3 regions of the Pseudoalteromonas sp. Hal040 genome follow, and region 2 is predicted to be linked to each of the others. Evidence: predicted binding sites of a transcription regulator. Region 2 holds the regulator's gene; each other region holds the start of a gene.
The links. Region 2 encodes sigma-54, which starts transcription at its own class of promoters, with help from an activator protein. Its sites were predicted from a motif close to GTTGGCACGNNNNTNGNNT; they were not measured.
Positions count from the first base shown of each region.

Region 1: P4S60_RS12415 (FlgO family outer membrane protein) is a predicted target of sigma-54. The motif match lies at 3,249-3,267, and genes of this name have one in related genera.
Region 3: P4S60_RS17325 (YggN family protein) is a predicted target of sigma-54. The motif match lies at 3,067-3,085, and genes of this name have one in related genera.

Region 1 covers NZ_JARLUU010000001.1:2,670,467-2,676,093, forward strand. The annotation lists gene P4S60_RS12390 (HipA domain-containing protein) at 1-438, opposite strand, end outside; gene P4S60_RS12395 (helix-turn-helix domain-containing protein) at 422-724, opposite strand; tRNA gene P4S60_RS12400 (tRNA-Arg) at 1,008-1,082, opposite strand; gene P4S60_RS12405 (FlgO family outer membrane protein) at 1,265-1,930, opposite strand; gene P4S60_RS12410 (FlgO family outer membrane protein) at 1,934-2,608, opposite strand; gene P4S60_RS12415 (FlgO family outer membrane protein) at 2,623-3,216, opposite strand; gene P4S60_RS12420 (SPOR domain-containing protein) at 3,457-4,065, opposite strand; gene P4S60_RS12425 (SPOR domain-containing protein) at 4,139-4,525, opposite strand; gene galU (UTP--glucose-1-phosphate uridylyltransferase GalU) at 5,135-5,627, opposite strand, start outside.
Region 2 covers NZ_JARLUU010000001.1:3,096,025-3,101,651, forward strand. The annotation lists gene lptA (lipopolysaccharide transport periplasmic protein LptA) at 1-260, shown strand, start outside; gene lptB (LPS export ABC transporter ATP-binding protein) at 257-982, shown strand; gene P4S60_RS14365 (RNA polymerase factor sigma-54) at 1,098-2,594, shown strand; gene hpf (ribosome hibernation promoting factor) at 2,622-2,909, shown strand; gene ptsN (PTS IIA-like nitrogen regulatory protein PtsN) at 2,913-3,365, shown strand; gene rapZ (RNase adapter RapZ) at 3,366-4,211, shown strand; gene P4S60_RS14385 (HPr family phosphocarrier protein) at 4,225-4,497, shown strand; partial or broken gene mgtE (magnesium transporter) at 4,709-5,627, shown strand, end outside.
Region 3 covers NZ_JARLUU010000001.1:3,715,306-3,720,932, forward strand. The annotation lists gene P4S60_RS17315 (DMT family transporter) at 1-621, opposite strand, end outside; gene P4S60_RS17320 (aminotransferase-like domain-containing protein) at 723-2,165, shown strand; gene P4S60_RS17325 (YggN family protein) at 2,231-3,031, opposite strand; gene P4S60_RS17330 (PA3496 family putative envelope integrity protein) at 3,423-3,611, shown strand; gene P4S60_RS17335 (glutathione peroxidase) at 3,664-4,146, opposite strand; gene P4S60_RS17340 (LysR family transcriptional regulator) at 4,214-5,080, opposite strand; gene P4S60_RS17345 (iron-containing alcohol dehydrogenase) at 5,243-5,627, shown strand, end outside.

The DNA of each region.
Region 1 (5,627 bases), 430 kb from region 2:
TTTGCCGTCCCAGACTTCCAAATGCCAAAGTTGAGGATCAGATAACCTTTTGATCAGTTCAGCATCACTAATACCGACAAAGTTACTTTTTACTTTATCGTTTAAAGCACCTTCAGGTAAAAACATCATAGCCCCAGAGGTATCTTTACCAATTCCACCGATCTGAGCAAATACATTCGTCCGTGATACCCCTAAGTAATCTATTAAATAATCTAGTCCCCTATTTTCGGGTAGTAAGTTTTGTAAAAAACGTCTGATATTGACAGAAGGTATGTCATGCCCAAAAGGTAGGTGAGGAGATATTGGAAAGCCCTCATCCACCCACTCTTGTTGATAATTCAATGATAAATTGTCGCTTTCTCTAGAAAGATGTAATTTACCAACCAGCTTTTGGCTATAAATAATATCGAGCGTATATCTATCAAACCCAGACGTCATTCTCATCCTCCAGAGATGAGTTAGCTGCGCTATCACTTTGCCATGGCTCAATTGATATCTTTACGCCTAATGCCGAAACAACTTTCATTAACGAGGCCACTTTTACATCAGCACTACCTTGTTCAATATTTATGTATGTCTGCTTTGATATACCTGAAAGTAATGCTGCCTCAGTTTGCGTGATATTGCTTTGTGTTCTCTTCGCTTTAATAACATCACCAAGCAAAGAAGGTGTGAACGCCCTACTTAAATCTGGGGATTTACTCGCTTTAACTTTCTTTGCCATCACAATCTCAATTTGAACAATGTTTCTATTAAAGTCTAATCTATCAGACTTTAATTTCAACCTACACCATAAAATCAAATAAAGTCTACCTTAAAAGACTTTTACAGTTTTAATACTTAAAAAGCCACAATAAAGTCCAATAAAATAGACTTTATATATGAATAATTACAGTATCTCTATTAAAGTCTACATTGATAGACTTTAAATATTTTGACTATTACTTTGTCATTAGGAATTATATTTTTGGTGAAATTATTAGAGATGATATTCAAAAAGTGAGATTTGGTAGCCCCTACAGGAATCGAACCTGTAACTGCCCCTTAGGAGGGGGCCGTTATATCCATTTAACTAAGAGGCCACTCAAAAGCTGAGGTAAAGCTTGTAGCTTGTAGCTTGTAACTTGTAACTTGTAACTTGTAACTTGTAACTTGTAACTTGTAACTTGTAACTTGTAGCTAAAATTATAACGGTCTAAGGCTTTGGTAATCAAGAGAATAAACCAATCGACTTGTGAGTAAGCCGATTGGCAAAATGATGAGGTTAGTTAACGCGAGCTGTTGCTGATTGGATTGACTCATGTTTTAGCACAAAATATGGGATCACTTTTTGTGCGCTGGCAATAACCAACTTTGAGTTTAAATTAATTACTCGAGCATTCACTTCAACACCATTTGGGCGGTATATCAGCGTGCCTGTAAGTACATGGCTAGCCATGCGACGCTCAGCTAACTCTTCTACATCACGCGACATCACAAAATCACCATGAGAGGTTACAGTGATGACATCCATCGCTTTAAAATCCACAACGCCAAAGCCAAACTTTTGCAGCTGATACATCATTGATTCGGCAAGTTGGTTACCAAGCTGAGAGCTGGTTTTTAAGCTCGCATCTAAATCAACAAAAGTGGTAATGGCAATACCTAATTCGCTTTCTTGTTGCATGGTATCCACTAACTCAAGCGCCATTTGCTCGACATAATTAACAACGGTTTTATGATGTTGATAAGGCACAAACAGGCGATGGTTAGCGTTATCCTGCTGCATATCTTTTTGTTCAAGCGCTTGCAGCATAGCAACGTAATCGACTTGAGTGCTTGCTGATGCCGGTGCATGTTGAGCTGTATTTTGCGGCTCTGCTGATTGCTCTGGCAGCAATTGGCAGCCAGAAAGTGCGAGTGTTAACGATGCGAAGATAAAACCTTTCATAGCTTACTCACTTGCTTGTTTTAGTGTAATGCCATCACTTCGATTAGTACTATCAAGGGCATCAACCACTGACTGTGGGATAAAACCTTGCGCCGACCCAACAACCGCTTTACTTGCTAAGCCAACAATACGCGCATTCACGAGCACACCACTTTGATGGTTAACCAAAGTACCCGCCAATACATAGTTAAAGTTTTGATCTTGGCTTAGCTCTAAATAATCACGACTGAAAACATAATCACCACTTGGCGTAACACGCATATAATCAGTGGTTTTAAAATCAATGACAGGCACACCAAACGCGTGAAGTTCATGAATAAAACTTTCGGCAATTTGATTACCTAGCAAATTTGTTGAGTTGTAATCTGCATCAAGGTACACAAAGCTTGAAACAGCAACCGGCGTGTTATCGCTAACATATTGCAAGTTTTCAACTAAATCTTGCATGATGCCACGCACATAGTGATTGATATTCTTACGTGTTGGGGCTGCTGTAAAGGTGCTGTTATTCATCACCGCCTGATTGGTTTGAAACACACTGTCATTACTATGCGGCGCGGCAACTTCTCTTTGCGCAGCTAACTGAGGATCATTTTCGTGTTGTGTTGCATCACCAGTTAACATTGACGAGCAACCAAAGCCAAACGGCAAACATAAAGTTAAAATTAAACGTTTCATTAAATGAGTTCCTCTTAATATTCGCTTCGATACAACTGGCCATCACGTTGCTGAACTTTCTCAGCGCCCCACATCACATTGATAGGGATCTCAGTGCTTGCTGCTGATACTATTCGCAGATCTTTGGTATTCACTAATCGGGCATTTACTATGTAGGCATGTTGTTGCCGCGTTAGTGTGCCGGTAATAACAAAGTCAATATTCTGACGTTGACGCAAAGTATTTACATCACGACTAAGTACACTATCGGCCGATTGCTGCAAATTTAAAGTATTTTCTAATCGATACTCTATGGTATGAAAACCAAGCTGAGTAAATTGCGTTAATAAACTTTCTTGAATTTGCTGACTCAAGCCACTGCCCTGATCTACTGCTAAATCAGTGCCTAAGCCATCAGCCATATAAAAACTGGTCACAGCAATACGTGCATTGCCTTTGTAAGGGCCTTGAATACGGCTCAGCTGACTACTTAGATCAGCAACGTATTGATGCACCGTATAAGGTGCCATTGGCGATTTTGGGGTTTCTCTAGGGGGCGTTTTTTGTGGCTCTTCAGTTAAGCTACAACCCACCAACACTAAAAAAACTGAATAAAATAACAGGCGCATAATTGCCATCCTCACTAAACTTAGTAAGTACAAAGCAATAATTATGCCTAAGTATTGTTGTTGATGGGATTATTATGAAAAGCCGAAGCGTGGTAATAAGAACACGTCACTTCTAAAATACCAATAAGCTAGCGTTGCATTCAGACAATGATTTAATTGTGTAGGCTGATGTAGCTAATTTTTTGAAGGGTCGAATGGTTTATCAGAAGGGTCAATTCCCTTCTGTTGTTAAATAAGCGGTTATAGTATCTGCCCAATAAATGGTGCCGTCACACAGGTTTGCCCCATTCTTTTCGCTATCTCACAAAATGCTGTCGCCTGAGTATAATTTTCAAATGGCCCAGCCCTTAATCCATACAAGGTTACGCCTTTTTGCTCTCGTGTTTTAAAACGAAAATCAAGGCCATTTAAAGCAGCAGGATAATCACGTTTGAGCTTTAAGACCTGATAACTAACTTTTTTCGGCGTTAAATATAAACCTAATTGCACGCCCGCTTCAGCGGCTTTATTTGCTGCAATAATCCCCTCAAGTGAGTCAGTTGATGATGCTTGCTTCGCTTGTGTTTGTTCACTTTGATGAAGAATCACATCATTTTTCGGCTCAAATTGTGATGGTTGTGCAGTTAAATCACTATTGGCTGACAGCACTTCGATTAACAACGCAAGGTCTTTTTCCATGGCTGAAAGGCGCTCAATGCTCGGCTGTTGGTTTTGCCACTCGGCAGCAAATTGCTGTACTTGCTGCTCAGTATAAGCTGGCTGGGTTTGCTCTTGGCTCATCATACATGCTGTTAAAGCAGTTAAGCTGATGGTTATCAATAGATATTTAGAAAAAATAGAAAAATGCATGGTGAAGTCAATTCTAAAAAACAGACTTAAATGTTAGCAATAAAAATGCCACCTTTAGCGCGAATATTTGACGCTAAAAATAAATTCGGTTGTCAGTGTAGTTGCTAACCCAGCAATCAATGCCTTGTCGCTTAATCGCTTCACAGTCAGCTTTGGCATTCTTCAAATATTTATAGCCACCAAATTTAAGTCGATAATAGGTATGTTCATTTACATCTGCGACTTCGACATTGAGTATCGGTTTTCCCTGAAAAATACTGGGTGCTCGTTTAGCCATTTTTTTAAATGTTGAAGCAAGGCCTTGCTCCGAATTGACCGACGCTAACTGAAGAGCAAATGCATAATCGGGTTTCACAACGTCTGAAGAGTCGTTTGACAATGCTTGCGACGTGTCTGATTGATCAAGCATTGTGCTGACAGGTTCATTTTGGGTTTGTGCCAATAAGAATGAGTTTTGCATTACCTTATTATTACTTAGGTACTGAAAAATATTGAAAACAGAAAGCGTGTTAAAGGAGATATTTGGAAGTGCCTTATTACTGCAACCAGACACAGTCAATAACACCAATAGGCATATACTGTAACGCAAAGGTTTTGAGCAATATTTCATAAGTAGGATTCTTAAACGTACCATTAAAAATTTGCTTCTTTTTAAAGAAGTCTATCTGTTAGCACTTGCCTATACAAAAGCCATAAACATCATTTGAGACGTTGCATAAGAAAACTCTAACACATTATTTGTTATTATAATATTTTCAGTACAGTGCTTAACTAACTGCAATAAAAACTTAATGACACCCTACTACTTAAGTTTTCATATTAGACAACCTAAAGCAATAAAAATCCGTTTTTACTAGGTATTTTTATAAGTATAGCTAAGTTTAACTATCCTACAGGGATATATAAGCATCTCACTGATCTTTAATCTTAACAATGCGTTAAGAGCTAGGTATATCAGAAAAATCCTTTATTGGGTAATAATCGACAATTGTGGGGATCATGTAAATAACAAAAAAGTGCCATATAGACACTTTTTTTACATGATTTTCAACTAGGTAATTAGAATTGATTATTTAACCAGCGACTTTATGAAGTCTGTAAGCTCGTCTTTGAATTCATCACGGCGTAGTGCAAATTCCACAATAGCTTTTAAATAACCAATTTTGCTGCCGCAGTCATGGCTTTTGCCTTTCATTGAGTAGGCATCAACTATTTCTTTTTCCATTAGCATAGCAATGGCATCAGTTAATTGGATTTCGTCGCCAGCGCCTGCTGGGGTTTTTGCAAGTAATGGCCAAATATTTTTGCTCAGTACATAACGACCCACAACAGCTAGATTTGATGGAGCTTGATCAACAGGAGGCTTTTCAACCATGTTTAAAATAGCTGCGCTCTCACCTTGATTAATTTTTACATCACCTAAATCAACGACACCAAATTTATCCACTTCGCTTTGTGGTACAGGTTCAACCATAATCTGGCTCTCACCGGTGTTTTCAAAACGCTGGATCATTTCAGCTAAATTATCTTTTTTAAGGTCGCTTGCCACATCATCAATAATC
Region 2 (5,627 bases):
ATTTCGAAGAAAAGCAAGCTGATGGCACCGTAATGAGCGCCAGTGCACAAGAAGTACGTTACGATGTTGCGAAACGCTTCTTAACACTCAATGGCGAAGCTGAAGTCACTCAATCGGGCCAAAAAGTAACGGCTAAAAGCATTACCTACGATATGGCTCAACAGCTGATCAGCGCCGAAAAAGACGAAAACTCAACAGATCGCGTACACACGATCCTAGTTCCAGTTGAAAACAAAAAAGATAACAAAGGCCAACCATGAGCACATTAAAAGCAGAGCTTTTAGCTAAGAGCTACAAAGGCCGCCAAGTGGTTAAAAGTGTAGGCCTTGAAGTTGAAGCTGGCAGCATTGTTGGTTTACTTGGTCCAAATGGCGCAGGTAAAACGACAACCTTCTATATGATTGTAGGCTTAGTACCCAGCGACAAAGGTAAAATCAGCATTGATGATAACGACATTACGCTTTTACCAATGCATAGCCGCGCACGTTTAGGTATTGGTTATCTGCCGCAAGAGTCGTCAATTTTTAGAAAGTTGACGGTTTATCAAAACTTGATGGCAATTTTAGAAACCCGTAAAGATCTAAATAAAACCACCCGCGAAGAAACGCTAAACAGCTTACTCGACGAATTTAGCATTCAACATATCCGTGACAGCCAAGGTATGGCGCTGTCAGGTGGCGAACGCCGCCGCGTTGAAATTGCTCGCGCATTAGCCGCAAATCCTAAATTTATCCTTTTAGATGAGCCTTTTGCTGGTGTTGATCCAATTTCAGTGTTAGATATAAAGAAAATTATTGAGCACCTAAAAAACCGCGGTATTGGGGTACTCATTACTGACCATAATGTTAGAGAAACCCTTGATGTTTGTGAAAAAGCCTACATTGTTTCTCATGGGGAGCTAATTGCATCAGGCACACCTGAGCACGTATTAGCTGACCAAACTGTACGTGATGTATATCTAGGCGAGCAATTCAGGCTGTAACCATTACGCCACCGACTAGAGCATCTGCTAGACTTATAACAATGACAATAAATCGATAATGACTTAACTGTGTTTGCACAGTCATCGATAACTTAAAAAGGATTGTTAGGGATACATGAGGCAATCATTACAGCTGCGCATGGGCCAGCAACTTACAATGACTCCACAACTGCAACAAGCGATTCGTTTGTTGCAGCTCAGTACATTGGATCTCCAGCAAGAAATTCAAGAAGCGCTTGATAGTAATCCCCTACTTGAAGTGGAAGAGGCTGATTACAACGAAGAAAGTATCGGTAAGAATGAGCAAAAAGCGGAATCTGACGATATGCAACTGAGCGCGTCTGCAGAAGAAGCACCTAGCGAATACGAGCAAGAAAGCAGTGACGCCCTCAATAAAGACACCGTAAGTGATGACTTAGCTATGGACGTCACGTGGGACGAGTACATGAGCGCAGCCCCATCAACATCATCAGGACCGATGCCTGAAGATGAGTCTATTTACCAAGGCGCATCAACTGAAACCCTACAAGAATACCTGATGTGGCAATTACAGCTCACACCATTTAGCCCAACTGACGAAGCGATTGCCGTAGCCATAGTAGAAGCCATAGACGACTCAGGTATTTTAACGATCAGCTGTGAAGATATTGTCGAAAGCTTTAATCAAAATAACGATGAAGAAGAAATCGAACTTGATGAAGTTGAAGCGGTCTTAAAAAGAATACAATTATTCGATCCTGTTGGTATTGGCGCGCGCAGTTTACAAGAATGCCTGTGTATTCAGCTTCGTCAATTTGACGCTAGCACACCATATTTAGCTGAAACTAAAATGGTTTTATCTGAGCATATCGAATTATTAGCGAGTCGCGACTATCGCACTTTGATGAAAAAGACTAAGCTTAAAGAAAATGAGCTTAAAGAAGTGATGACGCTTATTCACAGCTTAAATCCTAAGCCTGCGGATAGCATAGTACGCGAAGAGTCTGAGTACGTTATACCTGATGTATCAGTGAAAAAAGTAAAAGGTCGCTGGGTGGTTGAGTTAAATCCAGATTGTATGCCAAAGATTAGAGTGAACAGCCAATATGCGGCTATGTCTCGCTCAGTAAAATCGAGTAGCGACAGCCAATTTATTCGCTCTCACTTACAAGAAGCAAAGTGGTTTATTAAGAGCTTAGAAAGCCGTAACGATACGTTATTAAAAGTAACCAACTGTATCGTTCAACAACAACAAGCTTTCTTTGAGCACGGCCCTGAAGCGATGAAGCCGATGGTGCTAAATGATGTTGCTGAAATGGTCGAAATGCATGAATCGACAATTTCACGTGTAACAACGCAAAAATATATGCATACCCCGAGGGGTATTTTTGAGTTGAAATATTTCTTCTCAAGCCATGTCAGCACCGAAAATGGTGGTGAGTGTTCTTCTACGGCAATACGCGCTTTAATCAAGAAGTTAGTGGCTGCAGAAAACTCAGCTAAACCATTGAGTGATAGTAAAATTGCAGATATATTGGCTGAGCAAGGAATTAAAGTAGCTAGACGTACAATTGCAAAATATCGTGAGTCTCTAGCAATACCTCCGTCTAATCAGCGTAAGAGTTTGATTTAGACGTTTTACATAGAAGGAAAAATGCTTATGCAACTAAATTTAACTGGTCGTCATGTAGAAATCACTGATTCATTAAGAGACTATGTAAACACCAAGTTTGCGAAACTAGAAAGGCATTTTGACCATATAAATAATGTTCATGTCATTCTAGATGTAGAAAAATTAAGCCAAAAAGCAGAAGCAACTTTACATGTAAACGGAGGCGAATTGTTCGCTTCTACAGAACATCAAGATATGTACGCAGCCATTGACTCACTGATCGATAAACTTGATCGCCAAGTCATTAAACACAAAGAGAAATTAGCTCGACATTAAATTATGAAACTAAGTTCACTTACTAACCAGGACTGCAGCAAAGCTGCGGTCCTTTTTAATAGCAAAAAAAGAATTCTTGAATATATCAGCGAACTGGCCCACCAGCAGCTTCCTCATTTATCGCAACAAGATATCCTAGATGCTTTGCTCAACCGAGAAAAACTAGGCAGCACCGGCATAGGTCGCGGTATTGCTATTCCCCATGGTCGAATGAGCGGTGCCGATGAGCCCCATGCGTTTATCATAGTGAGTGAATCACCCATCAATTTTGATGCTATTGATAACCGCCCGGTTGATATATTTGTGGCACTCATCGTACCAGATGGTGACTGTCAGCTTCACCTAAAGACCTTATCAACAATTGCTGATAGACTTAAAGATAAAGAATTTTGTAAACAGTTACGCAGTGCTACAACCGATCAGCAACTGTTTCAGGTCATATCAGCAGAGGCATAAATGGAATTAATTATTATCAGCGGTCGCTCAGGCTCAGGTAAATCGGTCGCTTTACGAGTACTTGAAGACTTAGGCTATTATTGCGTTGATAATATTCCAGTGAATTTACTGCCTTCACTCGTACGTAGCGTATCTGATAATTACGATAAAATAGCAGTCAGTATCGATGTACGTAACTTACCGAAAGAGCAGCAAGAATTTAATGATATTCTTGAATACCTACCAGGGTTTGCAAACCCAACGCTATTTTACTTAGATAGTGATGATCAAACCCTGATAAAGCGCTTTTCAGAAACACGCCGCTTACATCCATTATCGATTGATTCTTTGCCACTCGATCTTGCTATTAAACAAGAAAAAATCTTGCTCGATGTACTGATTACTCGTGCTGATTTTATGATTGATACCACTGATTTGAGTGTTCATCAGTTAGCTGAATCAATTCGCGAAAAGATCTTAGGTAAAAAAGATAAAAAGTTGATTATCACCTTTATGTCGTTTGGCTTTAAGCACGGTATTCCAAAAGAAGCTGACTACGTATTTGATGCACGCTTTTTACCCAATCCACACTGGGAGCCAGATTTAAAGCCGCTAACAGGCCTTGATCAACCAGTAAAAGATTATCTTGCGAGCCACAGCATAGTGCAAAAGTTCACATGGCAAATACAGACCTTTGTGCAAACATGGTTGCCACATTTAGAGCGCAATAACCGCAGTTACTTAACTATCGCAATTGGTTGTACCGGTGGCCAACACCGCTCTGTTTATTTAGCGCAAACAATTGGTGAAAGCTTTGCGAAAAGCCATGCCAATGTAAAAATTCGTCACCGTGAACAAGACATTTAATTAGGCACCTAGAATGCACGCTGAAGATACTTTTTTAATTCAAAATAAACTTGGTTTACATGCTCGTGCTGCCACTGTTTTGGCGCAATTAGCGCTGCAATTTGATGCCAAAATTACGCTTTATCAAGACGATAAAGAAGCCGAAGGCGACAGCGTGTTAGCGTTAATGCTACTTGAAAGCAGCCAAGGTAAAGAAGTTCGTGTTGTATGCGAAGGCCCAGATGCTGATGCCGCATTAACGGCAATTGGCGAATTAATTGCGCAACGCTTTCACGAGCAAGAATAGCATTTGCTAAGCCTTCGGGGTTTACGGTAAACTTAATTCGGATATTTAAAATTCCCTTTAAATATCCTACTTTTATATCGCTCGCTTCTCTAAATTACAAAACTCTTAATAAATTTATCGCAGTGCGACGATATCTCTGCAAATACACCACAAAGCAACTATGCTGTATTTGCTTAGCCTATTTAAACTTTTTTCAGTTGTAAGGACGCCAATGCCAGAAGCCTTTGAACAAGATTACCCACTACAACAACTCAAACAAGTGACCAAGTCACTCAATAGTGGTCAATTTGTTCAAGTGCGCGGTATGTTAGCTAAAACGGCGCCTTGTGATACAGCCCTTTTACTTGAATCTTCTCCTCATAAAATTCGTCGTATGCTTTGGCAACTGGTTGACCCAGATGTCCGCGGTGATGTTCTAGAAGAACTGTCTGAAGATGTACGTCTTGGCATTATTGCCCAGATGGAACCTGAGCACATCGCCGCGGCGACAGAAGACATGGACGACGATGACTTAGGTGAAGTCCTACGTAGTCTTCCTGATACCGTATACCAAGACGTTGTCAGTGCCATGGATTCGCAAGATAGAGAAAGGGCAACGCAAGCACTTTCTTATCAAGAGCGCTCAGCTGGTGCCTTGATGAACAGCGATACGGTAACCATTCGTCCAGATGTTACCCTCGATGTAGTACTACGCTATTTACGCTTAAGGGGCGAATTACCAGAAGGCACTGATGACCTGTACGTGGTAGATAAGCATAATTGCTTTTTAGGGGCGCTCTCATTAACCACCCTACTCACTAATTCATCCGATAAAGTTGTCAGAGACTTAATGGATGAAGATTGTGAGTCAATTCCAATTTCGATGGATGAAAGTGATGTCGCGCAACTGTTCGAACGACACAACTGGATTTCAGCCCCTGTTGTTGATGATAACGCCCACTTGCTTGGTCGTATTACCATCGATGATATCGTTGACGTAATCCGTGAAGATGCAGAGCACAGCATGCTAAGCCTCGCGGGTCTGGACGATGAAGAAGATACCTTTGCGCCAGTACTAAAAAGTTCGCGGCTGTCGCTCTATTTGGCTTGGTGTTAACTTATTAACCGCATTGCTAGCAGCAATTGTGGCA
Region 3 (5,627 bases), 620 kb from region 2:
CAATGTCAGCTCAACATCGCTTACTAAAACATAAGCAGCTAGCCCTAAAGCGCTGTATAACATGCCCCAGGCATTGCCCTGAAGTACGCCAATATTACGCTGAGAGTTTCGAACACTGACCATATTTCCCAATGAAGCCACAAAGGTCCCAGACAGCGCAAGTAGTAACCCGACCAACGCACCATTACTCAAGTCGAATTGCTGAATTTGTGGCCAAAACAAGCTAGCAATACCCATTACGCCAAGTAGTGCGCCAAAGTAAATTCGTTTCGCAATTGGCTTTGCGAAGAACAAACGGGTGTTAATAATGTTCATTAATAGCAACATCGAAAAGGCAATTGAGGCCATTGCTGAGGTGAGATAGTTCTGCGCCCAATACAGCACTAAATAATTTAAACCAAAGTTAAATAAAGCCAATAATGCAAAAAATCCGTGATCACGCAGTGAATATTGCATAGGGAGCTTTTTTACCAGCACAAAGGCCCACATTAAAATGGCTGCGATGGCAAAGCGATAAAATAAAGAGACCTCAACAGCGACATCACCCAGTTGAAACTCAATAGCTAGCCAAGTCGATCCCCAGATCAATACTGTAGCAAGGTAAAGAGCGGCGCTTTTCATAGTTAGTACCTAAAAATTGAAAGTATGTTCATTTTAGTCCGCTTCTGTATACTTAACATATACAGAAAACTAGAAATGCAACCTATACAGTTTGGTGGGCTATGTCACAAGTTATCAGTCGTAGTAACAGTGAGTTCTTATATCAACAAGTTATTCAGCTAGTTAGAGATCTTTGCATGCAAGGCTCGTTATTACCGGGTGAAAAATTACCTTCGCTCAGAAAAATGGCAGACAAGCTCAATATTAGTATTCCAACGGTAAAGCAAGCGTATCAATTACTTGAAGGGCAAGGGCTGATCGAAGCCAGAGAAAAGTCAGGTTACTTTTTAAAGTCTTCACAGCTAAATCAGTCTCGTCCAAAGCGAGTTAGGCTCAGTCGAGAGCCGACCACAGTCAATAAGCAAGGCTTGATTGAGCAAGTCTATAGCGCTATCCATAAAGCTAATGTGGTGCCATTTGGTATCGCCAACCCTGTAGCCGCAGCTCCGACAGATAAAGCGCTGGCACGAACAATGCGCCGAGTAATGACATTAGCGGGTGCATCGGCCATTAATTACGGGCCGATGGATGGCTTTGCACCACTTAAAAAACAACTCATTCATCGCTATCTGGACTTTGGTATTGGGGTTGATAGCGACGAATTAGTGATCACCAATGGTGCTCAAGAAGCACTGGCGATTGCCCTTAAGTGTGTTGCTAAACCCGGTGATGTTATTGCTATCGAGTCGCCTTGTTATTTTGGCATTATCGAGTTAATTGAAAGCTTAGGTTTAAAGGCATTGGAAATACCGCTGTGTCCTGATGAAGGAATATGGCTAGATGATTTGGCTCAAGCACTCGATGAGCATGATATAAAAGCCTGTGTGTTTTCAACCTCATTAAATAACCCAGTTGGCAGTTTTATGCCTGATGCCAAGCGTGAGCAATTAGTAGCACTTTTAGAGCAGCGCGACGTGGTGCTTATTGAGGATGATGTTTATGGCGACTTACATTTTACAGCTAAGCGTGCCACTCCTGCACAAGCTTATTCAAAAAAGGGCTTAGTGATCACCTGCGCGTCGTTTTCAAAAACAGCCGCACCTAGTTACCGCATTGGTTGGATCATTGCCGGTAAGTTTGCTGAACAAGCAAGGCGACATAAACGCGCGCTTAGTTGCTCTGCGCCACTTATAAACCAGTGGACCTTGTATGAGTTTATAGCCAGCGGTGAGTACGACCGTAACATTCGTTTGCTTAGACAGCGCTTAAGTACCAACAAAGAGCGCATGATTTGGTGCCTGCAGCAATATATGCCAAATTGTGCGCGTATTAGTAACCCACAAGGGGGCTGTGTTATCTGGGTTGACCTTGGTAGCCAATATGATGCGGTAAAGTTATTCCATTTGGCACTGGAGGCTGGGATCAGCATTACACCAGGGTTGATATTCTCAGCGGGTAAAAAGTACCGTAGCTGTTTTCGTTTAAGTTATGGCTTGCCTTGGTCTGAGAACTTAGAACAGGCGATTAAAACGTTATCGCAACTGACTGTGCTGGCTAAAAAATAAAAAAGCGCAGAGCAAGCTCTGCGCGAAAGGACCAAGTTTTTGGTTCAGGGATGTTAATTAGTCAATTACTCTGCGTTCTGTTTGAAAGTAAATAGTTGGTACTCTTTTAGTTGTGGTACTAGCGCTACTAACTCTTGTTCTTTATGAGCGATATCTGCAAAACTGCCGCATAATGCATCTGCGCGCTCTTCCAGTTGAGCTGCCTGTGTTTCTACACGCGCTTCGATTTGTGCGCCCATGTTTTCCATACGTTGTTCAAATTCATCCATGTCGCCACCTGAGCCTAAAAGCTCAGAACCTAGCGCCACTAAAATACTGCCCATCGATTGCATCATGGCTGACTCGACTGCTGATTCGATTTGCTCATCAAATTGGTCTTCAAAGTTTTGGCCAAATTTTTCGAAATTTTGCTGACCCATGGTGAACGCACCTTGCTGATAGAAAGCGTTTTGCACTTCTACGCTGATATCGTCCATTAATTCTGAAATGTCGTTTAGGCCGTCAATATTGAAGGCTTTTGACACCTCTTCAATTGCTACGCCTGCGATTTTTACGCCATCAAGCGCAATATTTGCTACTTCAGGAAGTTGGCTGCGTAAGCTGTCTGAGTAATCTGCAATTGCTTGCTGTTGTGAAGCATCAAGCGATACGCTTTGACCATCGATATACAAAGTGTGCTGATCGATGATTTTCATCGTGCGATTATCGGCTGTGTATACTTCTAACTCGCTAGGTGTGATGCGTACATCATTTTTAAATTCAACATCACATTGCTCACCGCTGAATGAAATATTTGTATCATTATCGTTATGAGCCATTGCGCTGGTAGCGATAAATAAAGAACTTACTAACAATAACTTTTTCATTTTTTTCTTTCCTGTTTGAAATGACACAAATACATAATCAATTAAGATGCCAAAGTTAATAATTTCATATATTTCAAATTGTTGTGTTGTTTTGGCTGTTTTTACTAAAGTGATGAAAATAAATTTTTAACCACTTTTTAGTCAAATTAACTAAAAAATACACGTGCATAAATGTGTTTTATCGAAACGATAAAAAACTCTCACTTTTCAGAAATCGAATTTAGCGCTATTTATTCACAATATTGACATATGGCCTATTTAGCATGGGTGTATGGCTTTATTTTGGTGGTTTTTTAGATACTAAATTACTACTGAGCTTTTTAATCTTTGCCAATTCATCGAGCAAATTTTAATCTCCTGAATTGGTCTCAAACACTTTATGGAGTGGGTTGTGGGTAAGACATTTAGTTATGACGCGCTAGATGACGATTTTGTTGAAGACGAGTACGAAATGGTCGGGCGTAATCAACACGACAAGAAAAAGCAACGCGTTAAGAAGAAGTTGGAAGACTATCTTGAACAAAAACGCTTGCGTAGAAACTTAGGCGATGACGACTTTGACGAGTACTTGAACGACTAAGCATAAATTTAGATAAAGAGGCAATTTGCCTCTTTATTGCTTTAAGACATTGTTACTTGCTAAGTGCAGTAACAATGTCTGACTCGAGCTGCTCAGGTTTTGTTAGTGGCGCATATCGCTTAATGGCTTTGCCGTCTTTACCAATTAAAAACTTGGTGAAGTTCCATTTTATTTTGCGGGTAATAAAGCCCGGCAACTCTGATTTTAGGTATCTAAAGACAGGGTGAGCATGTTCGCCATTCACATCGACTTTGCTCATCATTAAAAAGCTAACGCCATAGTTAATAAGGCAGCCTTCTTTAATTTCCTTCGCATCCCCAGGCTCTTGTTTACCAAATTGGTTACAAGGAAAGCCAATTATTACTAAGCCTTGCTCATGATATTTTTCATGCAGTGCTTGTAAGCCTTCATATTGTGGAGTGAAGCCACATTTACTTGCAGTGTTTACAACAAGTACGACCTTGTTTTCAAAATCAGAAAAGTCAACGGTTTGGCCCTGTAGGCTGGTAGCAGAGAGTTGGTGAAATTCGCTCATAGTGATAACTTTTTATTATTGTTGCAGTGATTCTAACGTGCTTGGCATTTTTCTAAAAGGGTAAATTTTAATCAGCAAATGCATTGGTTAAGTGTTCTATTAGTAAACGTACACGAAACGGTAATAGATCTTTTCTTGGGTAGACTAACCAAGATGCATTATCACCAACCTGAAACTCATCCAGAATATTAACCAATTGGCCATTTTTTAAGTAAGGCTCCACAATATCTAACGCTAAGTGGGCGATGCCAACTCCAGCTACAGCAGCATTTAAAATTGCCTGAGGGTGGTTACTGCGCCAATTACCATCAATACGAACTTCTTTGATTTCTTCGTCAATATTAAATCGCCAACGTTTTCGCATGGTGATTAAGCAATTATGTTCAGCCAGATCGTAAGGTGTTTTGAGGGGAGTGTGGTTGGCTAAATATTCTGGGCTAGCAACAAGTGTCATAGCACGCTTACATAACGGGCGGGCAATTAAGTTCGAGTCTTGCATCCTGCCAAAGCGGATAGCTAAGTCAAAGCCTTCTTCAACTAAATTGACGTTGCGGCTATTAAAGTCGAGATCGACTTCTACCTCAGGATAACGCCTTACGAACTCAGCCACTTTCGGTGCAACTTGGTTTGCCACAAACTCGCCTGCTCCTGTGATGCGAATTAGCCCTTTGGGTTGACGTTGTTCACCTTGTAATTGATTGTTTGCATCGATTAACTCTTGGCGAATTGCTTTTAATTTTACTGCGTATTCACGGCCTGCATCGGTAAGACTTATTTTGCGAGTGGTACGTTGAAATAACACCGAGCCTAAACGGTTTTCAAGTTGTTGTATTTGTCGACTAATATGTGAAGTTGATACTTCCATAGCCTTTGCTGCATGAGTAAAGCTGCCGTGCTCAACAACATATAAAAATTCCTCTAAGCCTTGCCACATTATCTTGTACCCTAGAATGCCTCAGTAAATTAATAGCAGTTTAGGCTGTTTATTGTTGCATGTCTGCAAAAGTGATTATCTATCTACTGGCTTTATCCCTATATAAAAACAACTACAATAGTCGAGTCACTGATTAATACTCACAAATATAAGGGAGTAAGCATGTTAAATTTTAGCTTTGAGAATCCAACCAAAATTCATTTTGGTGAGCAAAAAATTAAAGAAATTCAAAATGAGATCCCAAAAAATGCCAAGGTACTTGTTACTTATGGTGGCGGCAGCATCAAGAAAAATGGTGTTTATGATCAAGTTAAAGCCGCATTAAGTGAGCATACTTGGTTTGAATTTGCGGGTATTGAGCCAAACCCAAGTTACCAAACATGTATGAAAGCGGTAGAGCTGGTTAAAGAGCAGCAAATTGACTATATCTTAGCTGTAGGCGGTGGTTCAGTGGTGGATGGTAGTAAATTTATTGCCGTCGCGGCAGAATTTACTGGCGAACCATGGGATATTTTAGCAAAAGGCGCTGAAGTTAAATCTGCAGTAG